DNA from 3 places in the Enterobacter sp. UPMP2061 genome. Region 1 is predicted to be linked to each of the others. Evidence: predicted binding sites of a transcription regulator. Region 1 holds the regulator's gene; each other region holds the start of a gene.

Evidence for each region. The regulator LexA, encoded in region 1, represses DNA repair genes until DNA is damaged. The targets are predictions, from matches to a motif close to TNCTGTATGTACATACAGNA.
Region 2: the regulator LexA is predicted to act here: its motif matches at 1,311-1,330, upstream of sulA (SOS-induced cell division inhibitor SulA).
Region 3: the regulator LexA is predicted to act here: its motif matches at 1,644-1,663, upstream of umuD (translesion error-prone DNA polymerase V autoproteolytic subunit).

The regions. Positions count from the first base shown of each region.
Region 1 covers NZ_JBSKJP010000013.1:73,238-76,517, reverse strand. Annotated here, with positions in the region: gene plsB (glycerol-3-phosphate 1-O-acyltransferase PlsB) at 1-1,046, opposite strand, end outside; gene ACWKXX_RS19405 (diacylglycerol kinase) at 1,201-1,569, shown strand; gene lexA (transcriptional repressor LexA) at 1,678-2,286, shown strand; gene dinF (MATE family efflux transporter DinF) at 2,350-3,280, shown strand, end outside.
Region 2 covers NZ_JBSKJP010000001.1:763,472-766,751, forward strand. Annotated here, with positions in the region: gene ompA (porin OmpA) at 1-424, opposite strand, end outside; gene sulA (SOS-induced cell division inhibitor SulA) at 781-1,290, opposite strand; gene ACWKXX_RS03625 (TfoX/Sxy family DNA transformation protein) at 1,508-2,134, shown strand; gene yccS (YccS family putative transporter) at 2,091-3,280, opposite strand, start outside.
Region 3 covers NZ_JBSKJP010000016.1:34,499-37,778, reverse strand. Annotated here, with positions in the region: gene ACWKXX_RS20690 (hypothetical protein) at 1-152, opposite strand, end outside; gene ACWKXX_RS20685 (hypothetical protein) at 511-846, opposite strand; gene ACWKXX_RS20680 (hypothetical protein) at 843-1,310, opposite strand; gene umuD (translesion error-prone DNA polymerase V autoproteolytic subunit) at 1,675-2,103, shown strand; gene ACWKXX_RS20670 (translesion error-prone DNA polymerase V subunit UmuC) at 2,103-3,280, shown strand, end outside.

The sequences.
Region 1 (3,280 bases):
GCACCCAGACGGCGGAAAATCGGGCCTGCTGGCCAGAAGTTCAGGTTGATACCGGCAGCAATATGCGGCGGCACCAGACCCTGGTGATAGAGCACGTAAGAGAGCAACAGGTAGTCCATGTGGCTGCGGTGGCAGGGCACATAGACAATCTCGTGGCCGTCGTGCGCTAACTGACGTACGCGCTCGGCGTTGTGGACGTTAATCCCCTGATAGAGGCGGTTCCACGTGAAGCCAAGGATACGGTCAGAGAGGCGAATCATCTCGTAGGAGAAATTCGCGGCGATCTCTTCCATCAGCGCTATCGCGTTCTGCTGCGCTTTCTCGTGCGAAATTTTCTTGCTGCGCGCTTCGTCTTCTACGGCACGGGCAATCGCTTTGGAAGCCAGCAGCTTGTTGAACAGATCCTGACGTGCCGGGAGACGTGGTCCAACGGCCGCCAGACGCTGACGTGCAAAGTGCATACGCGCAACGCGCGCCAGCTTTTGCGCAATGATTTTGTCAGTGCCGTGTTCATCCGCCATGCGGCGCAGTGAAACGGAAGGTGAGAAGCGGACAAAGCTGTCGCGTCCCAGCCAGGAGACGGCGAAGAACTTCTGAATGCCGTTGAGCATACGCAGCGGCGGGTTCTCTTCCCCTTTTTCGCGCCCCGGACGACGGCCAAACATCACCGACACCGGCACCATCTGCACGTCCAGATCGGGGTTGCTGCGGTGCAGATCGAGGTAATCATGGAACAGCTTAATGGACTCTTCTTTCGGCGTGTAATAGGTGAACACGCGCGGCCCGCCATGGATGAACACGTAGCGCGGCAGCAGCGTACCGTCGACTTCCAGCGGTTCAAGCGGGTCAGGTAAATCGTGCGCCAGACATTGAGCGCGAAGCGTCAGCAGGTCTGCCTTCGAGTTATAAGGCAAAACGTACATAATAGGGCGCGACGTATCGAGCCCTAATTCCAGCGCAGGTTCTGCTGGGATAGACTTACTTTTTACCAGGACGCTTAATGGTAAATTAAGTAATTTGTAGTAAATTCGTGGCCAGCCGGACATAAACGATGTAAAGCCTCTGGTTAATAATGCAATTGCGGCGCAAGGATAACAGAAAGCGCGCAAAATTTCTGTTGTTACCCGTCATACTTCAGGTTGCAGCAAAACGCGCTGCGGCTTTAGTTACAGACGCTATTTATCATAAAAGGTTCTTTTAATGGCCAATAATACCACTGGGTTAACTCGAATCATTAAAGCTGCCGGTTATTCATGGAAAGGTTTCCGCGCGGCATGGGTTAATGAAGCCGCTTTCCGCCAGGAAGCGGTTGCCGCAATCGTTGCCGTTGTCATCGCCTGCTTCCTTGATGTTGATGCTATCACCCGCGTACTGCTCATCGGATCTGTCCTTCTGGTGATGATAGTGGAAATTCTGAATAGCGCTATTGAGGCCGTAGTTGATCGAATCGGGTCGGAATTCCATGAACTGTCTGGCCGGGCGAAAGACATGGGTTCCGCTGCCGTACTGCTGGCGATTATCACTGCGGCGATCACCTGGGTCACGCTGCTTTGGTCGCATTTCCGATGAGCCTCGAGGAATAATTAAGTCCCTGGTTTTTTGTGCAGTTTTTGGTTCCAAAATCGCCTTTGACTGTATATACTCACAGCATAACTGTATATACACCCAGGGGGCGGTATGAAAGCGTTAACGACCAGGCAGCAAGAGGTGTTTGATCTCATTCGGGATCATATCGGCCAGACGGGTATGCCACCCACGCGTGCAGAAATTGCGCAGCGTCTGGGCTTCCGTTCTCCTAATGCTGCCGAAGAGCACCTTAAAGCGCTGGCGCGTAAGGGCGTGATTGAGATTGTTTCCGGCGCCTCACGCGGCATTCGTCTGCTTGTGGAAGAAGAGAGCGGTATTCCACTGGTGGGCCGCGTTGCCGCAGGTGAACCTCTGCTGGCGCAGCAGCACATCGAAGGGCACTATCAGGTTGACCCAGGCATGTTCAAGCCGAGCGCCGATTTCCTGCTGCGCGTTAGCGGAATGTCCATGAAAGATATCGGTATTCTGGATGGCGATCTGCTGGCGGTACACAAAACGCAGGATGTGCGTAACGGGCAAGTCGTGGTGGCGCGCATTGATGATGAAGTGACGGTTAAGCGCCTGAAAAAACAAGGCAATACCGTGCAGCTTCTGCCTGAAAACAATGAATTCTCCCCGATTGTGGTAGATCTCCGCGAGCAGAGCTTCTCTATTGAAGGGCTGGCGGTCGGCGTTATCCGCAACGGTGAATGGCTGTAATCTCTTCCTGACAGGCTGTAGTTCCTCTACAGCCTGGCCTGTTTTCTGATTCCGGTAATTTCCATGGCATTGCTAACTTCTGCCGATAAGGCGTTGTGGCGTCTTGCGCTACCGATGATTTTTTCCAATATTACCGTTCCTCTGCTGGGGCTGGTGGATACGGCGGTTATCGGGCATCTCGATTCGCCGATTTATCTTGGCGGCGTCGCGATCGGCGCAACGGCGACCAGCTTCCTCTTTATGCTGCTGCTTTTTCTGCGCATGAGTACGACAGGCCTGACGGCCCAGGCGTATGGTGCAAAAGATCCCCTGCGTCTGGCGCGTGCGCTGGTTCAGCCGCTCATTCTGGCATTCGGTGCCGGCGCGTTAATCGTTCTGTTGCGTACGCCGCTGATTGATCTTGCGCTCCATATTGTAGGCGGCAGCGATGCCGTACTGGAACAGGCCCGGCGGTTCCTCGAAATTCGCTGGCTCAGCGCGCCCGCTTCACTGGCAAACCTGGTCCTGCTGGGCTGGCTGCTGGGCGTGCAGTACGCCCGCGCGCCGGTGATCCTGCTGGTGGTGGGCAACCTGCTTAACATTGTGCTCGATCTCTGGCTGGTGATGGGGCTGCACATGAACGTCCGGGGCGCGGCGCTGGCCACGGCGATTGCCGAGTACGGTACGCTGCTGATCGGTTTGGGGATGGTCTGGCGCGTGCTGGCGATGCGCGGTATCACCCTGGATCTGCTGAAATCGGCCTGGCGCGGCAACATTCGAAAGCTGCTGGCGCTTAATCGCGACATCATGCTCCGTTCGCTTCTGCTGCAACTCTGCTTTGGTGCATTAACCGTTTTTGGTGCGCGTCTTGGGCCTGAGATCGTTGCCGTCAACGCAGTGCTTATGACATTACTGACCTTTACCGCTTACGCGCTGGATGGTTTTGCTTACGCCGTGGAGGCGCATTCAGGGCAGGCCTATGGCGCGCGTGAAAGCGGCCAGTTACGTGAGATCT
Region 2 (3,280 bases), on a different contig from region 1:
TGTCGTGGTCGTCACCAGCGATGCTGTTGCTGGAGTCTGCACGCCATACCATGCCGCCCAGACGGGTGTACACGTCCAGATCGTCAGTTACTGGGTAACCCAGTTTAGCGGTCAGCTGTACGCCTTGAGCTTTGAAAGCGCCATTTACGTTGTCGCCTTTGTAAGGCATACGACCTAACCAGTCGTAACCCATTTCAAAGCCAACATACGGGTTAACCTGATAGCCACCGAACGCACCTGCACCCAGCTGGCTCTCGTGAGTAGGGCCATCGTTGTTCAGGCTGCTGTTGTACCAACCGGTGTCATGGAACTGAGACCAGCCCAGTTTACCACCTGCATACCAGGTATTATCTTTCGGAGCGGCCTGCGCTACGGTAGCGAAGCCAGCCAGTGCCACTGCAATCGCGATAGCTGTCTTTTTCATTTTTTGCGCCTCGTTATCATCCAAAATTTGCCATGAATATCTCCATCGGAGGAATCACGGTTAAATCCTTCACCGGGGGGCGTGGTCAAATATAAACCTACCGATATCTTCGGCTTAGGCCGAGCACCCCTGGCGATGTAAAGTCTACAACGTAGCTGAAAACTTACAAGTGTGAAGTCCGTCAGGCATATGAAAAAAAAAGTTCCGTATACCTAATATTTAACAATTTTTGAACGAATTTTGTGCAGTAAAATTAACGAGAACCGCGTCAGACAAGCCTTGCCGCAGTTTTGGCGCGTTGAACTTTTTTTGCATACTGCGGTCGAAAAAAATTCCAGGAAAACTCTTAAAATGACTCAATGGTAAACATTTGAGTGAATTTTTAGCCCGGGATGTTGTCCTCTGCGATAGGAATCTCCACGAACCGGCCGCATGATGAAACCCATCGCGTTACCTTCTTCAGCCGCTTCAGTCAGACGCAAATGTTCCTCATGCGACAGATCCTCAGGCAACCACCCAATCACGACGCTATAGTTCCCGGTACGTAATGCCCGGACCATCGACTCGACCGTATCGCAAGGGGAGAGTTGATTAATCTGCATCACCTTCGCTAACGGCAGGCCAGCCGACTGAACCCATTCACGACTTAATTTTTGCTGTGGCGTCAGCCAGAGCTGCCAGCGAGACTGTTGCCCGAGCTGCTGCAAAAGCGGCAGGAGTAAGAGTTGTGTTAACAGCGGCTGGTCTTCACGGTAAACCACTTCACTGATAAGCCCTGTCGATACACGCCCGATAGAATTCTGCGCAGCATTGCCTGCGGCAGAAGTGGAAGGTGTTAAGTGATTTGCATAGCCTGAAGTGTACATATTCATTCCAGCCCTGTAGTTACTGTATGGATATACAGTAACCCCTGTGTGCATAAAGATCAACCTCATTTTCGGAAAGCGACTCGCAAATTTCATCCATTCCTGGTGAACCTGAAAAAATCATCTTGCCCAACGGCAATAAGTTGCCTATTTTCCTGCTAACGGATCCGTTAGTAAGAAATATCGTGTTTACTGTATGATTTTTAATGGAATTATCATGAAAAAGATATCTTATGATCGGATTTATCAATCTCAGGAATACCTCTCTCCGCTGGGCGAAATTCATCATCGCGCCCTGTTTGGCGGTTATACCCTGGCCGTGGATGAAGCGGTGTTCGCGATGGTGTCTGACGGCGAGCTGTACCTTCGCGCCTGTGAGCAAAGTGCAAAATACTGTGTAAAAAACGCCTCCTCTTTTCTGACACTGATGAAACGAGGACGGCCAGTGCTACTTAATTACTACCGTGTGGATGAAGGTCTGTGGCAAAACAGGGAAAAGCTGCTTCAGCTCTCCTCGTTTGCGCTCGATGCCGCCAGGAAAGAGCGCTACCAGCGCCATCAGCGTAATCGGCTTAAGGATCTGCCGAACCTGACCTTTCAGATTGAGGTCCTGCTTATGGAGGCGGGCATTACCAATGAAGAGACGCTACGACAGTTGGGGGCGAAGACGAGCTGGCTGAAAATGCGCTCTAAGAATAAAGCGCTGAGTATCCGGGTATTGTTCGCGCTTGAAGGCGCCATCGAAGGGTTACATGAAGCGGCACTCCCGGCGGATATTCGCCGGGAGCTTATGGAGTGGTTTAATGCGCTGCCTGAGTCGCAGGGCCATCATTCCGCCAGGTAGCGATCTTCTGTCGCAGCCGACAAATTTCCGGCAGCAAAGCGATAAGCAGGCCAATTTGCTGTAGGACCAGCGGAGCTTTGTTGTCGGTGCCAGGATCAAGGTGAGCGATACGTTGCACCAGTTCATCCAGTGCCTGGTGAACCCGTGGCTCATCCGCAGGTTGATGATGAAGCGCATCATCAACGTAGCAAACGGCGTCGTCCAGCAGCGCCAGGATGCCCGGATTTGTCAGTTTCTCACGGTGGGCGCCAAGGGTAGAGATATAGCTGGTGAACGTGTGGTTTAGACACAGCAGGCGGAAGGCTGTCTCCCGGATTTCTGCCGTGGCGCGCGGCTCAGTCGACATATTCGAGACAACGGAAGCCAGCTCTGCGTCCGTGTTATGCGCATCGCGACGGGCAATCCGATAGGCCAGACGGTTATCGCGACCCTGATGGTATTGCTCAAGAATAGCATCCAGATAGCGGCAGTTGGCGTTCATTGCTCTGTCGGACACGCGCGGTAAGTTACGAAAACGCCAGTCCGGCCAGATAAAGCTCACCGCCGCCCAGGCAATGGCGCAGCCGATTAGCGTGTCGATCACGCGGGGGAGGGCCACTTCAAAGCCTTCACCCAGCAGATTGAAGCAGAGCAGCACCAGCAGCGTGATGAACATCGTGGCGTGGGCGTACTGCACATTGCGGAAGGCGAAAAACAGTACACCGGTAATCACAATCAGGATCAGTTGCCCTTCTACGGATGGCACAAAGTAGAGCACCGGCAGCCCGATGGCGACCCCGACTAATGTCCCGACAATACGCAGCGCGAGCCGATGGCGGGTAGCGTTATAGTTCGGCTGGCAGACAAACAGGCTGGTCAGCAGGATCCAGTAACCGTGGTGCAATCCTGTTATCTGGATAAACGCGTAGCCGACGCACAGAACCAGCGACATCCTTACCGCATGGCGAAAGAGGGCGGATTCCGGCGTAAAATGACGGCTCAGGCGCAGCCACATATCGCTGAAACCGTTGAGACTGTCGTCGGCAAGCTGGTTGTCGGCGTCATTGCCCGGCATTGCCATCGCCTGTTCAGACTCAATGGTGGCGAGCTGAGCATCGATGGCTCTCAGGTTGTTGAGCAAGAATCCCAGGGCTTTGAACTGTTCCG
Region 3 (3,280 bases), on a different contig from region 1:
TGCAACTGTAAAGCATCCAGCTGGCCATAGAATGCGACACCTTCTCCTCTGGAATAATTCAGGCTTGTATCGATATCCATATTGGCTGGCCAGCCGCGCGCAACCAGCGTGTTACGGGTATGACGGTGCATAAAGCGGTAAGCAATAGTCATGGTGATCTCCTCTTCTGAATGCGGCGACGTCTTCGCCGTGCCGACACGACAGCCCGACATCGAGCGGAGAATGCAGGGGCGACACCGGAGGCCGCAGCGCAGAAAATGATCATGGCGGTCTGGACGGTGTTCCGGCGAAAATTGAGCCGGAACACGACGGGAAGAACGGCATGAAGCAATAAATTACTGCGACCGGGCGAGGATGGCGGCGAAGCGAACCCTTGCATTTGCAGCGTTCGGGCTAAAGTGAAGGCACGGCGTTGATATCCGCCGCGCCGGCGCGGCATAAAGAGCGGAGTGAGCGACTTCCTTATGCGTTGAAGTGACACCGGCCAGCATCAGCTGACCGGCAATGATATCAACGGGTATACTCCTCCCAATAATTATCATAATGATCAATAGCATCCAGCCGCTCCTTCGTACCGGTAATTGACCATGTATCCAGGAACCTCAGGCCTATGAGCACTGATTTCTCGACATCATCCAATAAAACAATACTGCAGAACCAGACAATTCCTTCCTGATACGTCCAGCAATGATCAGAGTCTTCCCCTTTTAAGACTGGCCACCATGTGCGCCCCATATGCATGGCACCGGCTTCTGCCATCTCCAGATTTTCAGCCTCGATCAGGACGTGAACAAATGTCTCTATATTCGCAATTTGTGTCTGGAATCCAACAAGCCATGTATTCATGTGCGCTTTACCTCATCGATAGCAAAGCGCAGGTGATCCCAGTTAAAACCATAATTTGCATCATGGGAGTAATACGCCCGTTCCATAGCGGCAGCAATACTTGCGGAATCGAGCGAAGCGTCAACCTCAAGAAAGTCATCTTCCAGCCAGAATGTGCCGGTACAGAGAGCCACCAGGGGGTATTCCTGCAGACGGGTAATCATTCCCCCCACAGTCATCTCACGACGCAAAGCATGAGATGGGGTAAGCAACGAATCTGCGACATCGTTCCAGCACCATTCTTCATCATCGGGCACAGGCTGTTGAATGGTCTGGAGATGAACACCAGGCATCCTGGAAAGTCGTTCCAGCACATCACCCAGATAAAGTTTTTCACCGCTACCGTCTTCACTTCCCAGGTAGTGGTTGTTGATGTATACGGCAAACTCCCCATTATCAAGATCAATACAGGTCAGTCTAAACATTCTTTAGTCCTCATCATCCGGCACCAGTCTGCGCCGTGCCGACACGACAGCCCGACATCGAGCGGAAGATGCAGGGGCGACACCGGAGGCCGCAGCGCAGATAAATAGTGATGACGATCTGGACGGTTCTCCCGCGAATATTGAGCGGGAGAACGACGGGAAGAACGGCATCAGGCGTAAAAACTGCGACCGGGTGAGGATGGCGGCGAAGTGAACCCTTGCATCTGGAGCGTTCGGGCTAAAGTGAAGGCACGGCGGGAAACTTCTTTAAGCAACAGAGAGTTAAAAAATGGGCAAAGCAAAAACTTGAAAGTACACTCAATAAAGCAATAATACTGTATATAAATACAGTGCAGAGGTGCCTATGTTTGAATTATTACGTGTCGATTGCGAACCGGAAATTATACCTATTCCTCTTTACAGTGAGAGGTGCCCAGCGGGGTTCCCGTCCCCGGCGCAGGACTATGTCGAAGCCGAACTTGACCTCAATGATTACTGTATATCCAGACCCAGCTCGACATACTTTGTGCGAGCTATCGGTAATTCCATGAATGATATTGGGCTACATTCAGGCGATCTGATGATTGTTGATAAAGCCGAAAAGGCACAGCACGGCGATATCGTTATAGCTGAAATTGAAGGTGAATTTACTGTTAAGCGATTACTACTGAAACCGAGGCCAGGGTTACAGGCAATGAATCCAGCCTACCCTACTTTATGGCCAGAACCTGAGCAGCTACAAATTTTCGGTGTCGTAACTGCCTTTGTACACAAAACCCGGGGACATGACTGATGTTCGCCCTGGCAGATGTGAACAGCTTCTATGCGAGTTGTGAGAAGGTCTTTCGTCCTGACTTACGTGATAAACCAGTGATCGTTCTTAGTAATAACGATGGTTGTGTAATAGCGAGATCGAAGGAAGCGAAGCGGCTTGGAATCAAGATGGGGATCCCATGGTTCCAGCTGAAGGCAATGCAGTTCCCGGAGAAAATCCTTACGTTTTCCAGCAATTATGAGCTGTACGCGAGTCTGAGCAACAGGGTCATGGCACACCTGGAAGAACTGGCACCCCGCGTTGAGCAGTATAGCATTGACGAGATGTTCCTGGACATTCGCGGCATCGATGGCTGTACTGACTTTGAAGATTTCGGGCGCCAGCTGCGCGAGCATGTCCTAAGCGGAACCGGACTGACAATTGGCGTCGGGATGGGACCGACAAAAACTCTAGCAAAATCAGCACAATGGGCTTCTAAGGAATGGCCACAGTTCGGCGGCGTGTTAGCCCTTACCACCAATAATCCAAAACGTACTGAAAAGTTGCTTTCTCTGCAACCGGTAGAGGAAATTTGGGGGGTTGGGCGCCGCATAGGCAAAAAGCTGAATACATACGGCGTGACGACCGCGCTGCAGTTGGCGCGCATGAACCCTACCTTTGTGCGCAAGAACTTTACCGTGGTACTGGAGCGAACCGTACGTGAGCTGAACGGTGAGGCCTGTATATCTCTTGAAGAGGCACCGCCCGCGAAGCAGCAGATTGTCTGCAGCCGATCATTCGGGGAGCGCATCACGACTTACGAAGCGTTGCGGCAGGCTATCTGCCAGTATGCCGAACGCGCGGCTGAAAAGCTGCGGGGAGAGCATCAGTTCTGCCGGCACATATCGGTCTTTATCAAAACCTCCCCTTTCGCAGTCAACGAAGCGTATTACGGCAACGTGGCCAGCGAAAAGCTTCTTGTACCTACCCGCGACACCCGGGACATTATTAATGCCGCAGTAAAGGCCCTGGACCGAATCTGGCTCGACGGGCATAGATATGCAAAGGCCGGCGTAATGCTGAATGACTTCACTCCTACGGGAGTAGCACAGTTAAATCTTTTCGATGAGGCTAAGCCGCAGGAACGAAGTGAGGAGCTAATGAAAGCCCTGGATGGCATAAACCATTCAGGGCTCGGGAGGGTATGGTTTGCTGG